2 regions of the Enterobacter sp. UPMP2060 genome follow, and region 1 is predicted to be linked to the other one. Evidence: predicted binding sites of a transcription regulator. Region 1 holds the regulator's gene; the other holds the start of a gene.
The links. The regulator Fur, encoded in region 1, represses iron uptake genes when iron is present. The targets are predictions, from matches to a motif close to ATAATAATGAGAACNACTATCAA.

Region 1 (5,964 bases):
CCAGCCCTTCCACGAACGGCTGAACCAGATCCTGCTCTTTCACATGACCGGACGCCATGGCCGCATCCAGAGAAATACGCTTCACGCCTTTAAGATCGTCAGCCAGCAGCGCGTTCGCACGATCTTCCACCACTTTGGTGACGTTAGTGTCGGCCGGGCCACCGTTAGGCGGGTTGTATTTGATACCACCGTCTTCCGGCGGGTTGTGGGATGGCGTAATAACGATACCGTCCGCCAGAGCGCCACCTTTTTTGTTGTGCACCAGGATGGCGTTAGAGACCGCAGGCGTTGGGGTGAAGCCATTGTTCTCCTGAACAATCACATCGACGCCGTTTGCCGCCAGCACTTCCACAACAGAGATGAACGCCGGTTCAGACAGGGCATGGGTATCTTTCCCCACGTAGCACGGACCGGTAACGCCGTTTTTAGCGCGCTCTTCCGCAATGGCCTGAGCAATGGCCAGAATATGCGGTTCGTTAAAGCTGTGGCGCGCCGCGCTGCCGCGGTGACCAGATGTACCAAACTTCACTGCGTGTTCTGCGTTGCCCACGACCGGTTTCAGCACGTAATACTGCGCGGTCAGCTGAGCGACGTTAATCAAATCGCTTTGTTGTGCAGGTTGGCCTGCACGGCTGTGATTTGCCATTACCGGGTCCTTCTGATGCAAGGGTTAAATTGTACCGCAAACCTTTTCAATCAATTCCGCTGGGAACTGCATGGACTGCATGATGTGTTCAATCATGCTGCACTTGCGGCCCGTATTGGTATTGGTGATCACCCAGTACGGGGTGCCAGGAACATGTTTAGGTTTGGTTTGATTGCCATTTTGCAGCAGCGTCTGCTCGTCGCCCGCGAAATAGACGCGAGTACGGCCGTGAAGCGACTCGGTCGCTTCAGCAAACGCTTTGTTATCCAGTGAGTAAAGTGTAGACAGCACCAGCATAAAGCGGTTTACCGCTTTTTTCTGCTCCGCGTATTCATCGGAGAGCAGCAGCTCGCGCATCGCGCGCACTTTATCTTTTGCCGGCGTCACGGCAGGTTTTGCTTGTGCAACAACGCTCGGCTGAGACACGACATCTTTGGTGACTGGGGTAGCAGGCTGTGAAGCGGCGGAAATTTTAAGCATGCGCCGTAAAATGTCGGACGCGCTCTCCCCGATATGCCGCGTCTGGCTGGCAATATACTGATAGAGTTCGTCATCAACTTCGATTGTTTTCATCTTAATCCAGTGCGATATCTTATCTGAATACAAGTCATTGGGATTATAAGGTCAAATCCCAACAGCGGATAGCGTCAAACCAGGTTGGCCGCAAAAGTCAGATTAAACTGGAACCTTGCAGCCGGGCGGCAGAATGGTCAACATGATACCCTAACCTGACATACGTAAAAAAAGAACTTTGCCATGAAATTGAATACCCGAGCGCAAACTGCACAATCGCCGAACAATAATTCTCCCATCGTACTGGTTCACGGGCTTTTTGGCAGTCTGGATAACCTGGGCGTGCTGGCGCGCGATCTGGTTACCGACCACGATATTTTACAGGTCGATATGCGCAATCATGGTCTTTCCGGGCGTTCCGACGAGATGACCTACGCGGCGATGGCACAGGATCTGCTGGATACGCTGGATGCCCACGACCTGCAAAAGGTGACCCTCATCGGGCATTCAATGGGTGGCAAAGCGGTGATGGCCCTGACGGCACTGGCCCCGGACCGTATTAGCGGCCTGGTGGTGATTGACGTCGCGCCCGTGGATTATGACGTCCGCCGTCACGACGAGATTTTTGCCGCCATCAATGCGGTCACAGAAGCGGGTGTCGCGACGCGCCAACAGGCGGCTGCCGTCATGCGTGAGCATCTTGATGAAGAAGGCGTCGTGCAGTTCCTGCTGAAGTCATTTGTTGACGGGCAATGGCGTTTTAACGTGCCGGTGCTCTGGGAGCAATACAATAACATCGTGGGCTGGGAAACCGTCCCCGCCTGGCCACACCCTACTCTCTTTATTCGCGGCGGAAACTCACCTTACGTTACCGACGCGTACCGCGACACGCTGCTGGCCCAATTCCCGCAGGCTCGCGCCCACGTGATTGCCGGTGCCGGGCACTGGGTGCATGCGGAAAAACCGGATGCTGTGCTGCGCGCCATTCGCCGCTATCTTGCTGATACTGCAAATTGATTAAAAAGAAAGCGACTGGAAGGCTGCGGGCTTCCAGTCGTTGGCGTGCCGTTTTTGGTGATGTATGATGGCGCGCTTATCGCCCGGGCATTAGCAGGGCGGCGTGTTTCCCCCGAAGTCTCAGAATCATGGCCAAAGAACAAACGGACCGTACGACACTAGATCTGTTCGCGAATGAGCGTCGCCCGGGACGACCCAAGACGAATCCGCTTTCGCGCGATGAACAGCTGCGTATCAATAAACGCAACCAGCTTAAACGCGATAAAAATCGTGGGCTTAAGCGTGTCGAACTGAAGCTTAACGCCGACGCCGTCGATGCGCTGAACGAGCTGGCTGACGCGCGAAATATCAGCCGCAGCGAGCTCATTGAAGAGATGTTGCTCGTCCAGCTTGAGACGTTACGCAGCCAGGCATAAGTCTGAAAATCCCCTTTATCGCCCTTTTCATGTAGCACAGAGTGCAGTCCTGCGCGATAGCTGTTTCCGCAGGGTTGCCAGTTCTGCTATTATTGCCCTTATCCGTGGCCAAATTGCGCCACCATACTATTAAGTTTCAAGAGGTTATTTTACTCATGGCAATCATCGGCATTTTCTTTGGCAGTGATACCGGCAATACCGAAAATATCGCAAAAAACATTCAAAAACAGCTCGGTAAAGACGTTGCTGATGTGCATGACATCGCCAAGAGCAGCAAAGAAGATCTGGAAGGCTATGACATTCTGCTGCTGGGTATCCCAACCTGGTACTACGGTGAAGCCCAGTGCGACTGGGATGATTTCTTCCCGACGCTGGAAGAAGTGGACTTCAACGGTAAGCTGGTCGCCCTGTTTGGCTGTGGCGATCAGGAAGACTACGCCGAATACTTCTGTGACGCGCTGGGCACCATCCGCGATATCATTGAGCCGAACGGCGCGGTTATCGTAGGCCACTGGCCGACCGCCGGTTACCACTTCGAAGCGTCTAAAGGCCTGGCCGATGACGATCATTTCGTAGGCCTGGCCATCGACGAAGACCGTCAGCCAGAACTGACCGCAGAGCGCGTTGAGAAGTGGGTGAAGCAGATCCGTGAAGAACTGCACCTGGATGATATTCTGAACGCCTGATTTTATCGCGGCGCAACTGCGGTTGCGCCCATGCTCCAGGTCAAACCGATTAAATTAATCGCTACAATCTTTTAACTTTTTCGCCCAGACCTGTACAATGTCTCCCTGATAAAACGTGGTTTTCCATTGAGCAAGTTTGTTGGTGATACCACGTTTTTATAAGCATATTTTGCCTGAGACTTGCAGTTTTCATTTAGCCATGGCAGTTCTATAATGAGACGCATTATCCCGGGTGCATTTTCTGTCACTTCCTACAGAAGTGAATCGTTTAGCAACAGGACAGATTCCGCATGACTGACAACAATACCGCATTAAAGAAGGCTGGCCTGAAAGTTACGCTTCCTCGGTTAAAAATCCTTGAAGTGCTTCAGGGTCCAGACAATCACCATGTCAGTGCGGAAGACCTTTATAAACGTCTTATCGACATGGGTGAAGAGATTGGGCTGGCTACCGTCTATCGCGTGCTGAACCAGTTTGATGACGCGGGCATTGTTACCCGTCATAATTTCGAAGGCGGTAAATCTGTTTTCGAACTGACCCAGCAGCAGCACCACGATCACCTGATCTGCCTCGATTGCGGCAAGGTCATTGAATTCAGCGATGATTCCATCGAAGCGCGCCAGCGTGAAATCGCGGCGCGTCATGGCATCCGCCTGACGAACCACAGCCTGTACCTTTACGGTCACTGCGCTGAAGGCGATTGCCGCGAAGACGATCACGCGCACGACGCGAAATAATAAGACTCATACTCTGAGCCAGCCGCAAGGTTGGCTTTTTTTTGCCAAAAAAAAGCCCGGTGGCGCAGAGCCACCGGGCATGATAACAGCGAATTAGTTACTGTTATTGCTACGTATTTCTTTCCAAATCTGGTCGCAACGCTTCGCCACTTCCTGATCGTTACCGGTTTTACGCGCCTGGATACAGGCCTGATAATCCATCACGCGGACGTTTTCCTGCGTCGCGAACTGCTCATGCGCTTTCTCTTTCTTCAGCACGTTCAGCACGCTCTGACAGGCTTGAATTTTCTCCGGCGATCCTTCCGCAGTATTTATGCAGGCGCTATACGCCTCCTTCAGACGGGAGTCCTCTTTCGGCGCCTGATTCTGAGCACACGCCACCAGCCCTGATGCCAGCAACGCGACGATTACGATTTTTTTCATCATGTGCAGTCTCCATACCGGCGGGACTCAGCCCGCCGGTGCGTTCATCAGAAGATGGTGAATGGGGCAATAACCATGAATTTCACATCACGCTCATCCTGGAAGATGTTGCCGTAACCGCCCGCATAGCTCGGGATATCGGAGTGGTTGTCATACTGGGTGAAGTGCAGTTTGAACATCGTGCCTTTCGCACGGCCATCCTGCAGGGTATAGATAGCATCGAGGCTGTAGGAAGACTCTTTCAGGCGATAGTTGGGATCGTAATATGCGTCCGGCGTGGCCATATCGGCAGGTTTTGCGTCCCAGGCGTAAGCGTAAGAAGCGCCCACCGCCCAGCCAGGCAGGTTCCAGTTTTTCAGGTCATACATTGCGCCGAAGAAGACCGCTTTCTCGCCGTCGGCGTTGAAGTCTGAGCGGTTATCCCACCAGATATCAAGACGACCGTTGGAGGAGGCGTAGGTCGGGGTCATACGCTGCAGGAAGTAGCCCTGCTGCCCTTCCGCCTTCACCCATGTGCCTTCCAGACGCAAATCAACCTGACCGACCTTGTAGCCGAAGGTTAACGCCTGCAGCCACGCGGTGCCGTCATAAATGTCGTTGACGCCACCGTTGCTGACTTTGTCGCGCGTACCGTAGAACTGGTAGCTGGTGCTCAGCGGGCTACCCGCGACATCGAATTTATAGCTGGCCTTAGCAAAGTACTGATCGACATAGCCCTGTGCCTGACCAAATGCCGCTTCTAGCACCAGATCGTTTTTGAAGTCGTACTTCGCGCCCAGCGAGTGCAGGTAATCGACTTTGGTTTTTTTATCGTTCTGGTAGAACTTGTCCATTTCGATGTGCCACGGTGCTTTGTACTCGTTGGTCCACATATAGGAGAAGCTCAACGCACCCGCATCACCGTAGTCAAAGTTCGCCCCGGCTTCGGCACCCTGATAGGTACCCGGCATAAAGCTCCAGTGCGGTGCTAACAGAGTCTGGCCAGTTGGCTGAATATAACCACCGCGCGCCCAAACCGGACCGTATTTAAATTTTGCAGCGGCTTTGTAAAGGCTGATACCGCTCTTATCCCCGGACCAGTCTTCTTTATAGGCTTTGTTGCTGGAGGAGAAGGCAATTTCGTTCGGGTGGGCGCTGTCGCCGTTTTCCGCCATTTCAATCGCGGTAAACGCAGCAATATCCAGACCGAACATGTCCGCGGCATAGCCTGACTGGAAGTCCAGGTTGGCGTTCCAGGTGGAGTGAGAAAGGTTGGTTTTGTATTTGTCTTCGGTGACGTCTTTACGGTCACGTTCACGCTGCCAGTAATAAATACCGCCCGTGAGGGTAGAATCATCGATGAAGCCCGCCGCTTTCGCCTCTGGTGTCACCACCAGACCCGACATTGCTGTCACACCGGCAATAGCCAGCGCCAGCGCACCACGTTTGCCACTGAACGTACGCATAGATTATTCCTCTTTGACGAATTAAAACGCCTGAAGCGGCGTAAATAAAAAAGACCAAATGGTCAGGGGTAGCTTTAAATA
Region 2 (5,964 bases), on a different contig from region 1:
CGCACTGAACGCCAGCGTTGAGGCCATGACGGCAGCGGTAACTTTGCGCATCACTTGCTCCCAAAATCTTTCGTGTCGCGATTCAACGAGAGACAGTCTACGATTCAGGCTGCAAACATGCGTCAGGGGGTGTAAAACAACGTAAAGTCATGGATTAGACAGCCTTGATGTCGTAATTTCTGCCTCGGAGGTATTTAAACAATGAATAAAATCCTGTTAGTTGATGATGACCGAGAGCTCACATCCCTTTTAAAGGAGTTGCTCGACATGGAAGGTTTCAACGTCCTGGTTGCCCATGATGGCGAGCAGGCGCTGAGTCTCCTTGACGACAGCATCGATTTACTTTTGCTCGACGTGATGATGCCGAAGAAAAACGGTATTGATACGTTGAAAGAGCTTCGCCAGACACACCAGACTCCCGTTATTATGCTGACCGCGCGCGGCAGCGAACTTGACCGCGTACTCGGCCTTGAGCTGGGCGCGGATGACTATTTACCCAAGCCGTTTAATGACCGTGAACTGGTTGCCCGTATTCGCGCTATCCTGCGTCGTTCCCACTGGAGCGAGCAGCAGCAAAATACCGACAACAGCTCACCCACCCTTGAAGTCGACTCTCTGAGCCTGAACCCGGGCCGTCAGGAAGCAAGCTTTGATGGCCAGACGCTGGAACTGACCGGCACGGAGTTCACCCTGCTGTATCTGCTGGCGCAGCACCTCGGCCAGGTGGTTTCGCGTGAACATCTAAGCCAGGAAGTGCTGGGCAAACGCCTCACCCCGTTTGACCGCGCCATCGACATGCACATCTCTAACCTGCGCCGTAAGCTGCCGGAGCGTAAAGACGGTCACCCATGGTTTAAAACCCTGCGTGGTCGCGGTTATCTGATGGTTTCCGCTTCATGATAGGAAGCTTAACCGCCCGCATCTTCGCCATCTTCTGGCTGACGCTGGCACTGGTTTTAATGCTCGTTTTGATGTTGCCAAAACTCGACTCACGCCAGATGACGGAGCTTCTCGACAGCGAGCAACGTCAGGGCGTGATGATCGAGCAGCACGTGGAAGCCGAGCTGGCAAACGATCCGCCAAACGATTTAATGTGGTGGCGCAGGCTGTTTCGCGCTATCGACAAGTGGGCGCCGCCCGGACAACGCCTGCTGCTGGTGACCAGCGAAGGCCGCGTGATTGGGGCCGATCGCAATGAAATGCAGATTATCCGCAACTTCATTGGCCAGGCGGATAATGCCGATCATCCCCAGAAGAAGAAATATGGCCGCGTAGAGATGGTAGGGCCTTTCTCCGTCAGGGACGGAGAGGATAATTATCAGCTCTATCTGATCCGTCCGGCGAGCAACTCCCAGTCTGATTTTATCAACCTGCTGTTTGACCGCCCTCTCCTGCTGCTGATTGTCACCATGCTGGTCAGCTCACCGCTGCTGTTATGGCTGGCGTGGAGCCTGGCAAAACCGGCGCGTAAACTGAAGAATGCCGCCGATGAGGTGGCGCAGGGTAACCTGCGACAACACCCTGAACTGGAAGCAGGTCCGCAGGAGTTCCTTGCCGCCGGAACCAGTTTTAACCAGATGGTGAGCGCCCTCGATCGTATGATGACCGCACAGCAACGTCTGCTGTCGGATATCTCGCACGAGCTGCGTACCCCGCTTACGCGCTTGCAGCTTGGCACCGCGCTGCTGCGCCGCCGCAGCGGTGAGAGCAAAGAGCTGGAGCGTATTGAAACGGAAGCGCACCGCCTGGACAGCATGATCAACGACCTGCTGGTCATGTCGCGCAATCAGCAGAAAAACGCGCTGGTCAGCGAAACGGTGAAAGCGAATCACCTCTGGCACGAGGTGCTGGACAACGCGGCGTTCGAAGCGGAACAGATGGGTAAATCTTTCACCGTCAACTTCCCGCCGGGCCCGTGGCCGCTGTACGGAAACCCCAACACGCTGGAAAGCGCGCTGGAGAACATCGTGCGTAACGCTCTTCGCTACTCGCATACGAAGATTGAGGTGGCGTTCTCGGTGGATAAAGACGGGATCACCGTCATTGTCGATGATGACGGCCCAGGCGTGAGCCCGGAAGACCGCGAGCAGATTTTCCGTCCGTTCTATCGTACCGATGAGGCGCGTGACCGGGAATCGGGCGGCACGGGACTGGGTCTGGCGATTGTTGAAACCGCCATGCAGCAGCACCGCGGCTGGGTGAAAGCCGACGACAGCCCGCTGGGTGGGCTACGGTTAACGCTGTGGCTACCGTTGTATAAGCGTTCGTAGCTGTTAGTGCCGGGTGGCGGCTTCGCCTTACCCGGCCTACTTTCTGCGGAGGACTATTTCCCCCACAATCTCCGCGAATTATCCTCGATCTTGCTGCTTAAACGCCGCTTCTGCATCGTTCTTGTCCAGCTGATGGATAATCCCGCCGCCGACAGCAGGCGGTGATACTGTTCGTCGTCAAACGGCATATGCCAGGCAATGGCGCAGGCGTCATAAACAGACACATCGCTCAGGCGCGACGCCAGCTCAAGCGGCGCGTCCGCTGAAACCTGCCCAGCCAGCACCACGCGATACAGCCAGCCGGTTTTACCCGCTTTTTGCAGCTGGGCCGACATATCCTGAATACCGAAGTGGTAGTTGAGCTTGAAGCACGGCGAGCGTGGCTGCGTCACCTGAATCAGGGCATCGCCCCAGCGGTAGATATCACCGATAAACACGTTCTTTTCGGTGAGCCCTTCGGTGGAGAGATTCTCCCCAAACGCGGGGGCGACGAAGAGGTCCGCCTGCTCGGGAAACTCGCTTTTCCAGTGCTGATAGTGTTCGCGCGGGTAGTGGCACAGCGCGCGATCGGGCCCGCCGTGGATTTTCTTTTCGGCCTGCTCGTCACCCGCAAGCCCGAGGTCGGTTAACGTCAACTCACCGTCGACCTGAATTTTGGCGATGGCACTTGGGCGGCTGCCGTCGTACTCCCTTACCTTGCCTGTAAACACGTTCACCGGGTAATGCATTGCTGCCTCCATTACGCAGATACAAAAAAAGCGAGTCATAAGACTCGCTTCTCACAGGCGTCAATGCAACCTTATTTTTTAGCGGCGAAACGCGCTGCTGCTTCGTCCCAGTTCACCACGTCCCAGAAGGCTTTGATGTAGTCCGGGCGACGGTTCTGGAATTTCAGGTAGTAAGCGTGTTCCCACACGTCCAGACCCAGGATTGGGAAGCCGGATGCGCCAGAAATCGCTTCACCCATCAGCGGGGAGTCCTGGTTAGCAGTAGAAACCACCGCCAGCTTGTCGCCTTTCAGAACCAGCCACGCCCAGCCAGAGCCGAAACGGGTTGCAGCGGCTTTTTCGAATTCCGCTTTGAAGTTGTCAACGGAACCGAAGTCGCGCTCGATAGCCGCTTTCAGGTCGCCCTGCAGGGTGGTACCGGTTTTCAGGCCTTTCCAGAACAGGCTGTGGTTAGCGTGGCCGCCAGCGTTGTTACGCAGAACGGTTTTCTTGTCCGCTGGCAGCTGGTCCAGCTTGGTGATCAGCTCTTCAGCAGACAGGTTAGCGAACTCTGGTAGGCTTTCCAGCGCGGCGTTCGCGTTGTTCACATAGGTCTGGTGGTGTTTAGTGTGATGGATTTCCATCGTCTGCTTGTCGAAATGCGGTTCCAGTGCGTCGTAGGCATACGGCAGGGATGGCAGTGTATAACTCATAATCCTCTCCATTATTGTCGGGCGGCACAGCTGTTAATGCCGCGTAAGCAGTTGGTTCATTATAGTTAATTAAATGATATTGAAAATGATTATCAATGCCGTAGTTTTTATAAGGTTATTCGTTTTTCGATTAATCGCGAAATTGTGAGTCTGCTCACGCGGTTAACGTGCTGATTGCCATCCAGAACACATCTGCGGCAACCTTCTGAAGGTCCCCAAACCGCCTAATTTTTACACTCCTCAAGTCGGTGGGAAGCCACTGACGATAAAAACGATGAGGGTGTAAAAATGAATCATGCGATTACGATGGGTATCTTCTGGCATTTGATAGGCGCTGCCAGTGCAGCCTGTTTCTATGCTCCGTTTAAAAAAGTGAGAGGCTGGTCATGGGAAACCATGTGGTCCGTTGGCGGTATCGTGTCCTGGCTGATTTTGCCCTGGACCATTAGCGCCATGCTGCTGCCCGATTTCTGGGGCTACTTCTCCTCCTTCAGCGCCGCCACCCTGCTGCCAGTGTTCCTGTTCGGTGCGATGTGGGGCGTCGGCAACATCAACTATGGCCTCACCATGCGTTATCTCGGCATGTCGATGGGGATTGGTATCGCGATTGGCATCACGCTGATCGTCGGTACCCTGATGACGCCAATTCTCAACGGCAATTTCGACGTGCTTATTAATACTCAGGGTGGGCGGATGACGCTCCTGGGCGTGCTGGTGGCGGTCATTGGCGTAGGAATTGTGACGCGTGCGGGGCAGTTGAAAGAGCGCAAGATGGGCATTAAAGCTGAAGATTTTAACCTGAAGAAAGGTCTGCTGCTGGCGGTGATGTGCGGCATTTTCTCGGCCGGCATGTCGTTCGCGATGAACGCCGCCAAACCGATGCACGAAGCGGCGGCCGCGCTGGGCGTCGACCCGCTGTACGTTGCGCTGCCAAGCTATGTCGTGATTATGGGTGGCGGCGCGATGGTTAACCTGGGCTTCTGCTTCATTCGTCTGGCAAAAGTAAAAAACCTGTCGGTAAAAACCGATTTCTCGCTGGCAACATCGCTCATCATCACCAACGTGTTGCTCTCCGCTCTGGGCGGCCTGATGTGGTATTTGCAGTTCTTCTTCTACGCCTGGGGCCACGCCAGCATTCCGGCGCAATACGACTATATAAGCTGGATGCTGCACATGAGTTTCTACGTACTTTGCGGCGGGCTGGTTGGGCTGGTGCTGAAAGAGTGGACGAACGCCGGACGCCGTCCGGTTGGCGTACTGAGCCTCGGCTGCGTGGTGATTATTATCGCTGCCAATATCGTCGGCCTCGGCATGGCAAACTGATTACGCCCCCTTTCGACTGCGATGACGCCACTGTACCGGCGTCATCCCCACCTCGCGGTTAAACACCACTGAAAAGTAGTTACTGTCCTCAAAGCCGCAGCGCATCGCCACATCACTGACCATCCACTCCGTATGCTGGAGGAGATATTGTGCATGGCAGATGCGCAGCTGGCGCAGATAGTGGTTCACCGTCATCCCGGTCAGGGTGCGGAAATGCTGGCGCAACGCGCGCTCGCTGCACTGTTCCTGCTCGCAGAATTTCTCCAGTACAAAGTTTTTATTCAGGCTGCCCGCAAGCCGGGTGATGAGCTTATCCAGCAGCGCTTCCTGCGTTGTGGCGGAGGGGTTATCAGTGGCGTAACGATGGCGCTTCAACGTCATCACCAGCTGGGCGAAAAGCAACTCCGCCAGCTGGTTAGCAACGGGGTCGTTCTTCTGGCTCTCCTGCTCCAGTTGAGAAATAACCTGCCGTACCTGAGCCATACCGCTACTGCTTAAGCGCCAGTGCGGAGAACACTTAGCATCAAGAAAGCCCGGAATGCTCGCGGCCCAGTCCACGTTAAGCTTGAGCCTGTCCGGACAGTAAATAACGTTTTGCAGCACCAGGTCGTTAACCGAGGCGTAGGAGTGTTTATCATCCGCGCGAATGTAGAACAGGTCTCCGCGCGTGATGCGGTAGGGACGGTCGTTGAGGATGTGCAGGCCGTTACCGCGCCAAACCAGCACCAGCTCGCAAAACTCGTGGGTATGTTCGGCAAAGACGTCCTGCGGGTAGCGATCGGCCACCGTGACGGCCTGACTCGCGGAGGCAAAAAAATCATCTTTGCGAAGAATTAACTGAGCAGCCACACCACGACCTCTACGCCGAATAACCTGACACTATTAGCTTTTTTGCGGAAATAAAACGGTGACTGCCCTCGCGTTACTGAAGCATCGCGTCTTTTCCCTGGC

Region 2: sodA (superoxide dismutase [Mn]) is a predicted target of Fur. The motif match lies at 3,764-3,786, and genes of this name have one in related genera.

The regions. Positions count from the first base shown of each region.
Region 1 covers NZ_JBSKJQ010000001.1:129,520-135,483, reverse strand. The annotation lists gene pgm (phosphoglucomutase (alpha-D-glucose-1,6-bisphosphate-dependent)) at 1-646, opposite strand, end outside; gene seqA (replication initiation negative regulator SeqA) at 671-1,219, opposite strand; gene ybfF (esterase) at 1,403-2,176, shown strand; gene ybfE (LexA regulated protein) at 2,305-2,592, shown strand; gene fldA (flavodoxin FldA) at 2,748-3,278, shown strand; gene fur (ferric iron uptake transcriptional regulator) at 3,569-4,015, shown strand; gene chiQ (ChiQ/YbfN family lipoprotein) at 4,109-4,438, opposite strand; gene chiP (chitoporin ChiP) at 4,486-5,883, opposite strand.
Region 2 covers NZ_JBSKJQ010000016.1:10,708-16,671, reverse strand. The annotation lists gene cpxP (cell-envelope stress modulator CpxP) at 1-51, opposite strand, end outside; gene cpxR (envelope stress response regulator transcription factor CpxR) at 202-900, shown strand; gene cpxA (envelope stress sensor histidine kinase CpxA) at 897-2,270, shown strand; gene yiiM (6-hydroxyaminopurine reductase) at 2,324-2,998, opposite strand; gene sodA (superoxide dismutase [Mn]) at 3,070-3,690, opposite strand; gene rhaT (L-rhamnose/proton symporter RhaT) at 3,979-5,013, shown strand; gene rhaR (HTH-type transcriptional activator RhaR) at 5,014-5,862, opposite strand; gene rhaS (HTH-type transcriptional activator RhaS) at 5,936-5,964, opposite strand, start outside.